4 regions of the Shewanella sp. BJSY2023SW001 genome follow, and region 4 is predicted to be linked to each of the others. Evidence: predicted binding sites of a transcription regulator. Region 4 holds the regulator's gene; each other region holds the start of a gene.
The links. Region 4 encodes sigma-54, which starts transcription at its own class of promoters, with help from an activator protein. Its sites were predicted from a motif close to GTTGGCACGNNNNTNGNNT; they were not measured.
Positions count from the first base shown of each region.

Region 1 (3,479 bases), on a different contig from region 4:
GAAAATGCGATTAAAATCCGGCTGGACTCACCCCAGGGCTTTCCATAGACTTAGGCCCATTTCTCACAGGAGTCATTTATGTCCATTTCAAGACCAATACCATTGGTACTGCTTTGCATCCTCTATCTGGTACTGGCCGGGGTAGCACTGTGGCGCACCATCAGCACAGGTGCAGTAGATCTGTTTACCTTGGGAGTCATCCCAGTATTGGTAGGCATAATGTTACGTACAAGTTGGTCGCTGTGGGCACTGCGTATCTATCTCTTTATCCAGACTCTGGGACTACTGGCATTGGCCGCTACTGCATTGATGGCACTGCAGATAACGCCTGAAGATGTCAAACTTGAGCTGGCTGGACGCAATATCCCCTTGCTGCCGCTGGCGGCTGTGTTGTTGGCCTTGCTGGCATTCCAGTATTGGGTAGCTTTTTCCACCAACACAAAACGCTTCTTGCAACAGGAAAAATCTGACTAGATCGCACTGAATTTAAGGAAATCAGCGACCGGCTCACAATTTTGTATAATTTTGGTTAAAAAATAGCGAATAAAGCCCAAGAAGCCCGCTGAAAGGCCTTTTCAAGCCAAAAACCTTATGGCATGTTAGATGGGCAATAATAATTCAATCGACGGAAAGAAGAGACGCTCCAGATGAACAAAACTGAACTAATCGCAAAAATGGCAGAACATGCAAACCTGTCCAAGGCAGAAGCTGCCCGCGCCCTCAAGTCGTTCGAAGTAGCAGTGACTGATGCCATGAAAGAAGGATCTAAAATCTCCATCGTAGGCTTTGGTTCTTTCGAAACCTCAACCCGCGCGGCCCGCACAGGTCGTAATCCGCAAACCGGCAAAGAGATCCAGATCCCTGCAGCCACTATTCCCAAGTTTAAAGCCGGTAAGGCACTGCGTGACAGCGTCAACTAAACTGCTTTTCACGGATGAAAGCGCCTCATATTGAGGCGTTTTTTTATTGTCTGTAGTTCCCAACATTCCACTGCACAAAAAAAGGGCAAAACGCCCTAACTAAAGGCAACAATCTGTTAACTGAGTTTCAGAATAAAAGCTAACTTTCTGTATTTCATATTCATTTAAACTTGGCACAAGATTCGCTCATCCCACAAAGACAATAACGAGTGTCTGCGCCGGTCAAGCTTGCCCGGTTCCGGAACCCAACCATCGAGGGGATGAGAATGAAACACACCAAGTTTTCAATGTCAGTTATTGCAGGTCTGTTGTTGCTGGCCGGCGAAGTCCAGGCGACTGTATCAGGGAATATCGGCGTCGCCTCCAACTATCTGTGGCGCGGGGTTACCCAAACAAATGACTCTGTCGCCGTTCAAGGCGGTATAGACTACAGCCACGACTCTGGCTTTTACCTGGGCACCTGGGCCTCTAATGTCGACTTTGGTGATGACACCAGTTACGAGCTCGATTTTTACGGCGGTTACTCCGGCAGCATAGGCGAAGACTTTGGCTATGACATCGGCTATCTCTACTATGGTTATCCTGATGCCAAGGGTGATATCGACTTTGGCGAACTGGCGTTGACCCTCAGTTGGAAGTGGTTTGAGCTGGGTTATGCCAAGGTGGTCAATGCCGGTGATGATGTAGCCAAAGCGCCGCTGGATAACAAGGATTTGAGCTATATCCACGCGGGTTTCAGCTATCCCATCACGGAAACCGTGACGCTGACGGCACACTATGGTTATTCAGACGGCGATGTGGTGCAGAGCTGGTTCCAGGTTTCCAACTACGCCGACTACCATTTGGCCATCAGCAAGGACACAGGCATAGGCTCTGTCTCCTTTATGGTAGCCGATACGGATCTGCCGGACGACGATGCCAAGATAGTGCTCAGCTATGTCTATGAGTTCGAATTCTAAGGAAGGTGCGAACTCCTATATGGGGAAAGCCCGAGGCGCAATTAGGCGATGACAGTCCGATTGTGTTTACGGGCAGCAACCATTTTTTCGATATGCTCCACTATCGGCTCTGCCACCTTGATGCCTGTAGTCAGTTCTATGCCTTCAATACCCGGAGCCGAATTGACTTCAAGCACCAAAGCGCCGCGCTCAGAGCGAAGAATATCCACCCCGGCCACAGCCAGCCCCATCGCCTTGACTGCATCTATGGCGCTCTTGCGCTCCTGGGGGGTAATCTTGATTTTCTCGGCGCTGCCACCCAAATGCAGATTGGAGCGAAAATCTCCTTCCGGCCCCTGGCGTTTCATGGCCGCAACCACCTTGTCGCCCACCACGAAGCAGCGGATATCACTGCCGTTGGCTTCTTTGATATATTCCTGTACCAGAATGTTGGCCTTAAGCCCCAGAAAGGCTTCAATAACGCTCTCGGCGGCCTTCTTGGTTTCGGCCAGCACCACGCCTATTCCTTGGGTGCCTTCCAAAAGTTTAATCACCAGCGGCGCACCACCCACCATGGCGATAAGATCCGGAATATCGTCCGGCTTGCTGGCAAAGCCGGTGACCGGCATACCTACCCCTTTGCGAGAGAGCAACTGCAGTGCCCGCAGCTTATCCCTTGAGCGGGCAATGGAGATAGAATCATTGGCGGCGTACACCCCCATCATCTCGAACTGGCGCACCAGGGCACAGCCATAAAAAGTCACACTGGCATGGATCCTCGGGATAATGGCATCAAAACCGCTGAGTTCTTCACCTTCAAGATGAATACTGGGTTGCACCGAGTTGATGTTCATATAACAGTTGAGTGGATTGATCACCAAGGCCTGATGACCGCGTCCCTCACAGGCTTCCACCAGCCTGCGGGTAGAATAAAGCTCGGGAAATTGAGAGAGGATACCGATTTTCATGTTTGGAAGACCCGGTAAAGAGAGTTATGGCCCAGCAAAAAGAGCAGGCATCTTTGACCATACTTTGCCAATAGGCAAGCAAAATCAAACATTCCCCTCGGCCAGCAAAGGTAAAATATGCTGCACTTCAAAATCCGTGGGCCGAATCGGCCGACAGTAAAGATATCCCTGCAGCAGATTGCAGCCTCGTTCACGACAAAACTGCGCCTGCGCCTCTGTCTCTATACCCTCAGCCACAGACACCACGTTAAAACCGTTGGCAAAATTAATCAAGGCAGACAACAGACGTTTACCACGTTCATCCTGCTCGACCGAAGCCACAAAACTCTTGTCGGTTTTAAGTACATTGATAGGAAAATATTTGATGTGCTCGAGAGATGAAAAGCCGGTGCCAAAGTCATCCAAAGACAACACTACCCCCAAGGCAGCAATCCGCTCCAACACCTTGGCCAGCTCCAGCGGTTCTTCAATCAGGGCATTTTCGGTGAGTTCCAGCTCCAGTTGCGACGCCGGCAACCCGGTTTGCTGCAATACCCTGACTATGGTCTGATACAGGGTTTCGCGAATAATCTGCGACGGTGACAGGTTTACCGCCACTGATAACCGCTTGCCTACAGGAGCCAACATCGTCAGCCACTCAACGGTTTGCGCGC
Region 1 is NZ_JBKORF010000039.1:31,623-35,101, forward strand. Features, by position in the region: gene ACMHXH_RS09435 (hypothetical protein) at 79-474, shown strand; gene ACMHXH_RS09440 (HU family DNA-binding protein) at 648-920, shown strand; gene ACMHXH_RS09445 (TorF family putative porin) at 1,187-1,879, shown strand; gene rimK (30S ribosomal protein S6--L-glutamate ligase) at 1,921-2,826, opposite strand; gene ACMHXH_RS09455 (putative bifunctional diguanylate cyclase/phosphodiesterase) at 2,911-3,479, opposite strand, start outside.
Region 1: the regulator sigma-54 is predicted to act here: its motif matches at 1,090-1,108, upstream of ACMHXH_RS09445 (TorF family putative porin).

Region 2 (3,479 bases), on a different contig from region 4:
AAGGCGCCCCACACCAGCAATGACGCCAGGAACACCCAGGCAGAGATCACCGCAGCGCCAAACAGCTGCCCTGTCACACTGGCTTCGGCATTGGACAGAGGCACCATCATCAAACCGAAGAAACCGGCGACCCCGTGCACCGAGATAGCCCCGACAGGATCGTCTATCTTGATGCGGTCAAAGCCCACAATGGAGAACACCACCAAACCGCCGGCTACCAGGCCTATCACACCCGCCATCGGCAGCGAGGGCGACAATGGATCGGCCGTGATAGCCACCAAACCAGCCAAAGTACCATTGAGTATCATGGTCAAGTCGGCCTTGCCCCACACCATCTTACAGACGATCAGTGCAGATACCGCACCGAAGGCCGCCGCCGAATTGGTGTTAACGAAGACTTTGGCCACAGCGCTGGCATTTTCGGCATCAGAGACCAGTAACTGAGAACCACCGTTGAAACCAAACCAGCCCATCCAGAGGATAAAAGTCCCCAGGGTTGCCAGCGGCAGGTTGGAACCCGGGATAGGGTTAACCTGGCCATTGGCGCCATATTTACCTTTGCGGGCTCCCAGCAGCAAGACACCGGCCAAGGCCGCGGCCGCACCGGCCATATGCACTATGCCGCTACCGGCAAAGTCGACAAAGCCGGCTTCGGAAAGGAAACCACCGCCCCAGGTCCAGTAACCTTCCACCGGATAGATGACTGCCGTCATTACCAGGCTGAATGCCAGGAAAGCCCACAGGCGCATGCGCTCGGCCACGGCGCCGGAAACAATCGACATGGCTGTAGCCACAAATACCACCTGGAAGAAGAAATCAGACTCCAGCGCATGGTCGGCGTCGGCGGCTTGAGCTCCTATCAAGGTGCTGATGCTCGGCAGCCAGCCACCCTCACCATTGTCCACATACATGATGTTGTAACCCACAATCAGGTAGGTGATACAGGCAATTGAATAGAGACAGATGTTTTTGGTGAGTATCTCTGTGGTATTTTTGGAACGCACCAACCCGGCCTCCAGCATGGCGAAACCCGCCGCCATCCACATCACCAGCGCGCCGGAGATCAGAAAGTAAAAGGTGTCCAGCGCAAAACGCAGCTCTGTGACCGTAGTACCCAATTTGCTCAGTTCTTCCATCTTCTCCCCCTTACAGCGCTTCTGTGTCTGTTTCGCCCGTACGAATACGGATAACCTGTTCCAGATCTGTCACAAAGATCTTGCCGTCACCTATCTTGCCGGTATGAGCGGCATTGGTGATGACCTCCAGCAGGTGCTCAAGATTCTCCGCCTTAGTGGCTATCTCGAGCTTGACCTTGGGCAGAAAGTCCACCTGATACTCGGCTCCCCGATAGAGCTCTGTATGTCCTTTTTGCCGACCAAAACCTTTAACTTCGGTGACCGTCATCCCCTCAATGCCTATGCCCGCAATCGCTTCGCGGACATCATCGAGCTTGAACGGCTTAATGATTGCGCTGACTAATTTCATCCAGACCTCCAGAATCGCCTTGCTGTATTGGTGTTATGCCAAAAGCAATTCAAACATTAGGCCAAAATGTTAATTTTTTGTTTTATAAAGAGTTAGTTTTTACGGACCAGGTTGAGAGCTGCAGATATGCACCAATTAAGTGCAAGCAAGGCTCAGGCGCACAAAAAAAGCGCAATCATCTACGACCTAAGGCCTATTGGCTTAAGCCCTGTCCTGTCGTTAACTGAATGTCCTTAGGTTTACTGAAGCAAAAGCAGGGCTCGTTTACACCTGTCCTAAGGCCAACCAGAAGGAGAACAAGATGTTAAAAGCGGAAGAATGTGTGCTGGTCATAGTGGATGTTCAGGGTAAACTGGCGCAGATAATGGACAAGAGTGAACAGCTGCATCAGCAACTGGCCATGCTGATAGAAGGCACAGCCTTGTTTGATATCCCGGTGCTCTGGCTGGAACAGTTGCCGCAGAAGCTCGGCCCCACTACAGAGTCACTGGCCGCCCTGCTATCCAAAACCACATCGCCGATTGCCAAGCATCACTTCAGTGGCTGGCACTGCCCGGCGTTCCGTGAGGCACTGTTGAGCGCGGGCCGCAAACAGGTACTGCTGGCCGGGATAGAGACACATGTCTGTGTCTATCAAACCTGTGGTGATCTTATCGAGCAGGGTTTCGATGTGCACTTGATAGCCGATGCCGTCAGCTCCCGCAGTGAAAGCAACAAACGCTTGGGAATAGAGATGATGAAGCAGCAGGGAGCCAGGCTCAACAACAGCGAATCTTTACTGTTTGAACTGCAACATCAGGCAGAAGGTGAACGCTTCAAGGCTCTGCTTAAGCTGATCAAATAGGTCTGTAATCCCTCACGGGCTACCACTGATTTCTTGTAAGATAAAAAAATCCCCGCGGTGCGGGGATTTTTCATTTACGAGTGTTAACGACTGTTACTTGTAGGTCGCTTCACGCTTCTTGGCTTCAGCATCCCACTTGGGCAGAACATTTTTCTTGAAGTCTTCCTTGTCGGAAACCATCTTCTTCATGTCCATACCCAGAGCGGCCTGAGCCTTGGCCTTGGTGGAGATATCAGGCAGAGCGACAGGATCAACGATACCTTTCTTGGCCAGCAACTGCGCCAGTTTCACCCGGGCGTTGGCAGCCTTGTCAACCGCAGTACCCAGTACCCGCAGCGCTTCATCAGGAGCGTGAGCCGCGACACCGTGAGAGGCGATAGCATAATCCCAGCGCCATTGAGCATGACGGATATCAGTCAGGATTGGCTTCATTTCGACTTCAGTCGCACCGGCTTTCCAGGCGGCAGCAGCTTCGAAGTGCGCCTTGACGATTTGATCTTCAGCCTTCAACTTCAGCTCATTAACCTTGGCTTTACGCTCGGCAGTCAGATTCTCCATAAACTCTTTGCTCTGAGTGTGGCACTGAGCACAGGTTTCTTCGAAGCGGTCGAAAGGATTACCCACTTTGTGATCGGTGAACTTACGCCCCTTGTCGTTGGTTACTTTCGGCATGTGACAGTCAACACAAGTCACGTTGTTCTTACCGTGTACCCCCAACTGCCAAGTTTCATAGCCTGGGTGCTGTGCCTTCAACATAGGTGTCTTGGACAAGGCGTGAGTCCAGTCGGCAAACTCAATGGCATCGTAGTAGGCTTCCATGGATTCCACTGTAGTACCTTGATCCCATGGGAACTTAACAAAGCCCTTACGGCCTTCCACTTTCTCAAAGTAGTATTCTACGTGACACTGACCACAAACCATGGATTGCTTGTCTTTACGGGAGGCCTTATCAAATGGTGTACCCAGGGTATCCATGGCGCGCTCGGCAAAAGGACGGCCCAAGCGCAGCTTAGGCGAGCCTTTCTCGTGACAGTCACCACAACCTATGGCGTTAACCACTTCAGGGCCACCTTTGGCCCACTTGCCGGTGAAGTAACCATCTTCACCCTGCTCTTCAATCAGGCGAGGTACATCCGGGCTCTTACAGCTC
Region 2 is NZ_JBKORF010000063.1:40,683-44,161, reverse strand. Features, by position in the region: gene ACMHXH_RS14375 (ammonium transporter) at 1-1,136, opposite strand, end outside; gene glnK (P-II family nitrogen regulator) at 1,147-1,485, opposite strand; gene ACMHXH_RS14365 (hydrolase) at 1,787-2,329, shown strand; gene nrfA (ammonia-forming nitrite reductase cytochrome c552 subunit) at 2,423-3,479, opposite strand, start outside.
Region 2: the regulator sigma-54 is predicted to act here: its motif matches at 1,533-1,551, upstream of glnK (P-II family nitrogen regulator).

Region 3 (3,479 bases), on a different contig from region 4:
CGCGCTCGAAAGCATGTTACAGCGCAACTCTCGTCATGTCACAGGAGAGCCTGTGCCAAAAGGACCGTTCTCGGACGTCCTGTCCTTCACGGCATTTGAGCTTCCTGCCCATCCGCACCGCAGGTGATGGGTTATTGCTTAGCGGGAAGCTAAATCCAAGTTGGTTGGCTACTTTGGGCTTTAAAACAACGATGGCTACATCACCAACTCAATGTTTTTAAAAGAGAAAACTATCAGAGAACAAAATCATTAATTTGAAGCGCCTGAATCGGCAGAGGATGGGTTCTAAAAAAGCTTGAGACTTATGCAAGCAGGCACAAGAAGAAAATGCTGGTCTCCCCACAGGGACTCGAACCCCGATCGGTCGCTTAGGAGGCGACTGCTCTATCCTGTTGAGCTATAGGGAGACGACAGTGATTATACTGGTTTTCACCCGGATGAAAAGGCTTTGGATTTAATTGCTTAAATCTTAATCGCGATGTCATTCACCTGAATGTTAAGGGCGGCATTTTCACCACTGAGCACTGCGATGGCACTTTCCTCTGTGACTTGATCTATGGTGATTTTCGCCCGGGTTTCTCCGGCCACGGCGCGCATCTGGTTCATGCGGTCGGGCAGGTTTTGTTGCAGCACTATTTGGAACTGATCACCCACGCGGATGCCGTTGCGTCGCCCCAGGTTGAGTATCACTCTATCTTGTTGGCGCACGACTATCTGTGCCAGCAGCGGTCTGCAGGCCAGTGCCATATCGATATCTTTACTGGCATTGGCCAGCACCTTGTCTATGGCTTGTCCATAACTGGCGCGCCAGAATCTGTCGCTGTTGGGAGGGACGGATTCATTTTTGGCAAACTCCCAGGGGGCAGAAATACTGTAGTTCTGATACCAGATCTGCTCGCCGCTGATCCCATGATAGAGGCTGAGTTGCAACTGAAATAGCCGCTGCGGCTCGTTGTCCCATAGGCCCATAAAGCCGGATTCGACCGGTTCGGTGGAGATATCTATGATTTGCGGCAGCAACAGATATTGGCTGTCGGTAATTTCACTTATCCAGGTCGGCAGGCGGTAGCCGCGGATATTGATAAGCTCCTCTTTGATATCCAGCCGCTCGTTGGCGTGCAGGTGAGCAAAGCTGGTGGAGGATTGTTTATCCAGCGTTGCTGCTATCCGTTCGGACAGGCTTCGCTGGAAATTTTCCAACTGACCATAACGCAGTTGGCTTCTGTCTTTAATGGCGGCCTGGGGGACCAGGATAGCGGCCTTGATGGCTGAGCTTTGGCACTTGTTATCCGGGCCGTCGAGAATATCGAGCCGCATAACCACTTTGAGCTTGTCTCCCTGGCGCATTTCGCTGACCAGTTCGACACTGCTTATCTGCGCCTGGCTGGAGAGGCTGAAATCGTTTTGGGTCAAGCGCCCCTGGCTGACACTCTGGGTCGATTGAAAACTGCCACCACGGGAGAGCAGTGCCATGTTGATGGCGTTGTCCATTGCCGCTTCCCGTGCCTGGGTTAGATTGCCATTGATTATTTTGGCTTCACCTCGGGCCTCGGTCCACTCTGCCATGGCGTTGAGGCTGATGCCCAGCAACGGCAGCAAGAACAAGGGGCACAATCTCATAAGGCGGTTCCTCAAAATGGAAGTCAGGGTGACGGAATTTTGCCGCCACTTAAGCTGGTATCGTTTGGTATTCAAATTTTATGCCAGAGAGAGGCAGGGGGGACCGTGTTATTTGTGAATGCCAGGCTAAAGAACGGCAAGCATTTGCCGATAAAGCCAAAGAAGCTTTCGACAAACCTTGTTGTCCGAAAGAGCAAGGCTGGATAAATAAGTAATACAAGTGGTTTGGCCATTTCACGTCAGTTACTACGGCCAATGAGATGCTCAATTAGGCTTATTTCTCAAAGTTGTTAAACACGACTAAACCTGAGAACTCGCCGGTGGACGCTGAGGGCTAAGGAAGGTGCGAATAAGTTCTCGTGGCACTTTCTTGATGCAGTGAGTCGGTTGCTGTGTGGCTTACTGGCCTGCCTGGTGTGTTGTGCTTCTTGCAAAGGCCTGGGGGCATTTGCCGTTGCATCCAGACCTGTAAGCCGAAGCAGAGCACATATGGGGCTTGTTCGCACCTTCCCTAAGTTCTTGGTTGGTATTTTATTTGCATAGTTTTATTGCAAATAAAAAGAGCTTGGCATTATTGGCGCTGACGATGTTACCGACACTATTACTGTCTGCAACGTCATTGGGTCAATCCTGCAGGTATTGTATGACTGACGAAGTAGAATAAGCCTGCTGGTTCAAGGTTTACGTCAGGCTCCTGAATGAAGTTAACAGCCCACTCCGGCAACAGTGAGACGGATATTATGTATAAAGCCCTGTGTATATTGCCTTTACTTCTGCTGTCTGCCTGCAGTACGACATCACAGCAACCGCAAGCTGAGTTCAAGCCGCAACAAGCACCAGTCAATCTATTGGCGCAGCAGTTGGTGGATGAATTGGTAATCCATAATGATGCGCTCAAACCGACTCAGCCGCTATTGGTGATGACGCCTGCGATAGTGGAGGATATGCAAGGCAGTAATGCACTGGCCTCACAGCTACAGCAGAGCTTAATGACGGCTTTTCATCAGCGCGGCTTTAATCTGGTGGATTTGAACCTGGCCGAAGCGGTGCGGGTAACGCCACAGGGGGATTTTATTCTTACCCGCGACTGGCAACAATTGCCGACGGATATTGCGGTGGATCATGTACTGGTCACCAGCATGAGCCAGGCTAAAGGTGAGATCTTGTTCAACAGTCGGATTGTTAACGTCAATAACAATCGGGTGCTTTCGACGGCCGGGGCGCGGGTGCTTGAGGCGCAACTACCGGGTTATCTGGCGCCATCCCATAGGGTGGTGTCAAAAGAAGGCTTGCTTTATCGCTATGAAAATCGCGGAGAAGACAAGAGCCGGATAGTGGGAGACAAGTAATGAAGTATTGGAACAACACACTGACATTGGTCACGCTGGCGCTCGCGTTAGTTCTGGGTGGCTGCGCCGATAAGGACAGATATGTGCAGTGGGAGACAGAGGCGCCAAGCAGTTTCCCCAAGTTGACGGCAATAGGCTATGCTCCGCTGGCCAGCCAACCGGGCAAGGAACAGTCGCAAAAGGTGCTGATGGCGATGCAAGCATCCAAGATTGCCGCTTATCGGGAATTGGCCGAACAAGTCTATGGTCAACGTTTGTCGGCCGACAGCAAGGTCAGTGACTGGATGCTGAAAGGCGATAATATCCAGGCCTCGGTTTCCGGGGTGATCCGCGGCGCCAAGGTGGTGCGCAGTTATCCGGCCGGAGATCATTATGTGACCGAACTGGAGCTGGATTTCGCCCGAGTGTGGGATCTGTATCAGCAGCAAAATCGCCCCCAGCGAATCAAAGAGATCACTTATTTTTAGGGGAATGGGTATAAGTCCAAAGCAGCCTTGTTTGGCTGCTTTT
Region 3 is NZ_JBKORF010000016.1:16,057-19,535, reverse strand. Features, by position in the region: tRNA gene ACMHXH_RS03565 (tRNA-Arg) at 332-407, opposite strand; gene ACMHXH_RS03560 (flagellar assembly protein FlgT) at 463-1,620, opposite strand; gene ACMHXH_RS03555 (FlgO family outer membrane protein) at 2,319-2,969, shown strand; gene ACMHXH_RS03550 (LPP20 family lipoprotein) at 2,969-3,436, shown strand.
Region 3: the regulator sigma-54 is predicted to act here: its motif matches at 1,690-1,708, upstream of ACMHXH_RS03560 (flagellar assembly protein FlgT).

Region 4 (3,479 bases):
GTCAACTTTGACGAGCAGGGCAATGTCGCCAGCAGGGTCGCGGCGGCACACATGGAACACTATGAAGCCAATGAGAAGACCTTCTTCAACCAACCGGTTTATCTGGTCTATCCGGACAAGGGCGAAGCGCAGTGGCGCCTGTCTGCCAACGAGGGCAGGCTCAATCGCAAGAGTAACCGAGTGGTACTTGAAAATAATGTTATCATCGACGCCATTAGCCCCAATGAACCGATCCAGAGCCTGAAAACCAGTTATGTGGAGCTGGATCTGGACACCATGATCATGACCTCAGATCGCGAGATCCTGATCGAAGGCAGAGACTTTAATATCAAGGGATCCGGCCTGTATGCCGATCTCAACGCTCAGCAAGTAAAGCTGACCAGTCAGGTGAAAGGAACCTATGAAACCAAGTAAGCTTTTTATCGGTGCCCTCTTGTGCATCACAAGCCTGTCGGCGGTGGCCATTGAAGAAGATCTGCTGCAAAAAGTCGAGATCAGCGCCGCCAATCAGTTTGCCGATATCAAAAACAAGCGCGTGGTATACGGCGGGCCTGTCACAGTCACCCAGGGCAGTTTGAAGCTGCTGGCCGATGAACTCACGGCTTACACTGAGGACAAGAGTGGCGAGCGGATCCTGGTGGCCAAGGGCTCACCTGCCACCTATACCCAGAAGCTGGAAGATGGCCGTCAGGCCAGTGCCAAGGCCAAAGAGATCCACTACAACATAGACAGCCGCATCATGACCTTGATAGGTCAAGCCAAAGTGGAACAGGACGGCAGCGAAGTAACCGCCGAGAAGATAGTCTACGACATCAACAAGCAGCAGCTGGAAGCGGAAAGCAGCGGCAAAGGCCAAGATAGGGTAACCACTGTTATCCAGCCGGAAAACTATCAGGATCTCAATAAGAAAGAACAGCAGCAGGAGCCGCAATGACCAGCACCCTGACGGCACAAAACCTGGCAAAGAGTTACAAGAAGCGCAACGTAGTCAAAGATGTCAGCCTATCGGTCAATACCGGCCAGATCGTGGGGCTGCTGGGCCCCAACGGGGCGGGCAAGACGACTACCTTCTATATGGTGGTTGGCCTGGTGCAGAGTGACAAGGGCCGTATTTTCATTGACGACGACGAGCTGACCTTGGATCCCATGCACCTGCGTGCCCGTAAAGGCATAGGCTATCTGCCACAGGAAGCCAGTATTTTCCGCAAGCTGTCGGTACATGACAACATCATGGCCGTACTGCAAACCCGCAAAGAGCTCAACAGCGACGAGCGCGAGGAACAACTCGAACAGTTGCTGGAAGAATTCCACATTACCCACATACGTGACAGCCTGGGGATGTCCCTCTCCGGCGGTGAACGCCGCCGGGTGGAAATCGCCCGGGCATTGGCCGCCAATCCACAGTTCATTCTGCTGGATGAGCCGTTCGCCGGTGTGGATCCCATCTCAGTTATCGATATCAAGAAAATCATCGAACAGCTTAAGTCCCGCGGTTTGGGGGTGCTGATCACAGACCACAATGTTCGCGAAACGCTCGACGTTTGTGAGCGAGCCTACATTGTCAGCCATGGGCAGTTGATTGCCGAGGGCACACCCGCTGAAATCTTGGACAACCAGCAAGTGCGTGCTGTGTACTTAGGCGAACAATTCAGGCTATAGTTAGGATCATGTCATCCGGCGGCAATTCCGGGTATTATAGTTTGTTATTATTGAATTTTTTCCTTGAAAAATAACGAGTAGGGATTAGCGGTATAATGAAAGCGTCACTCCAGCTCAAATTGGGTCAACAGTTGACCATGACACCTCAGTTGCAGCAGGCAATTCGCCTGCTGCAACTGTCGTCCCTTGAGCTGCAGCAGGAAATCCAGGAAGCCTTGGAAGCCAACCCTCTGTTGGAGATGGCCGAGGACAACCAGGATGACGCTATCGACGACAACCACAAGGAAAACGACGCCGGCGAATTGAGCGTCAAGCAGGAAGATGGTTCCACGGTAGAAACCTCAGAGGCATTGAACAATGAGTCTATGCCGGATGAATTGCCTATGGATACCACCTGGGATGAAGTCTTTACCGCCGCCAGCGCCTCAGGGCCGGCTATGGGCCGTGAAGATGACATGCCCTTCCAGGGTGAAACCAGCGAAGGTCTCTATGAACACCTAGAATGGCAAAAGAACCTGACCCCGTTTTCCGATACCGACGACGCCATTGCCACCGCCATCATAGATGCCATCGACGAGCAGGGCTATCTAACCCAGAGCACTGAGGAGATCCTCGAAGCCATGGGCAACCCTGAGATTGAGCTCGATGAAGTCGAGGCGGTACTCAAGCGGATCCAGCACTTCGATCCCATCGGCATCGCCTCCAGAGATCTGCGCGAATGCCTGCTGATCCAATTGCAACAGTTTAACGCCGACACCCCGCATCTGGCCGACGCCCGCTTGTTGATTGACGAACATCTGGATCTCATCGCTACCCGCGACTTTCGCACCCTAATGCGTAAGACCAAGCTCAAGGAAGATCAACTGCGTGACGCCATCAACCTTATTCAGAGCCTCAATCCCCGCCCCGGTTTGCTGGTGCAGCCGATGGACGAGGAATATGTGATCCCGGATGTCAGCGTCTGGAAGAAGAACGGGCGCTGGGTGGTGGAGCTCAATCCGGACTGTATGCCCAAACTCGGGATCAACCAACAGTATGCTGCCATGGCCCGTAGCGCCCGCAGCCAATCAGACAGCCAGTTTATTCGTGGTCATCTTCAGGAAGCCAAATGGTTTATCAAGAGCCTGGAGAGCCGCAACGACACCCTGCTCAAGGTGGCCAACTGCATAGTGCAGTTCCAGCAGGGATTTTTTGAATATGGTGAAGAGGCCATGAAACCCATGGTACTCAACGATATTGCCGAGGCGGTCGAGATGCATGAATCGACCATCTCCAGGGTCACCACTCAAAAGTATATGCATACCCCAAGGGGAATATTTGAATTGAAGTACTTCTTCTCCAGCCATGTCGGTACCGAAGATGGCGGAGAATGCTCTTCCACGGCGATCAGGGCTTTTATCAAGAAGCTCGTGGCAGCGGAAAACCAGAAGAAACCTTTGAGCGACAGCAAGATGGCACAACTTCTGGCAGAACAGGGAATCAACGTTGCAAGACGCACCATAGCCAAGTATCGCGAGGCTATGATGATACCACCGTCGAACCAGCGTAAGAGTTTATAAATCCACAGTTGGAAATTGGAGGAATCTTTCTATGCAAATCAACCTGACAGGACATCATATCGAGATCACCGACTCACTGCGTGACTATGTGGAAAGTAAGTTTTCGAAACTTGAACGCCATTTCGAACAGATCAATAATGTGCACGTTGTGCTCAATGTACAAAAACTGCAACAGATTGCCGAAGCCAAGATCAACCTCACAGGCGGCGAAGTCTATGCAACTTCTGAACATGCCGACATGTATGCCGCCATCGACGTTCT
Region 4 is NZ_JBKORF010000027.1:14,320-17,798, reverse strand. Features, by position in the region: gene lptC (LPS export ABC transporter periplasmic protein LptC) at 1-414, shown strand, start outside; gene lptA (lipopolysaccharide transport periplasmic protein LptA) at 401-934, shown strand; gene lptB (LPS export ABC transporter ATP-binding protein) at 931-1,659, shown strand; gene ACMHXH_RS06760 (RNA polymerase factor sigma-54) at 1,755-3,218, shown strand; gene hpf (ribosome hibernation promoting factor) at 3,250-3,479, shown strand, end outside.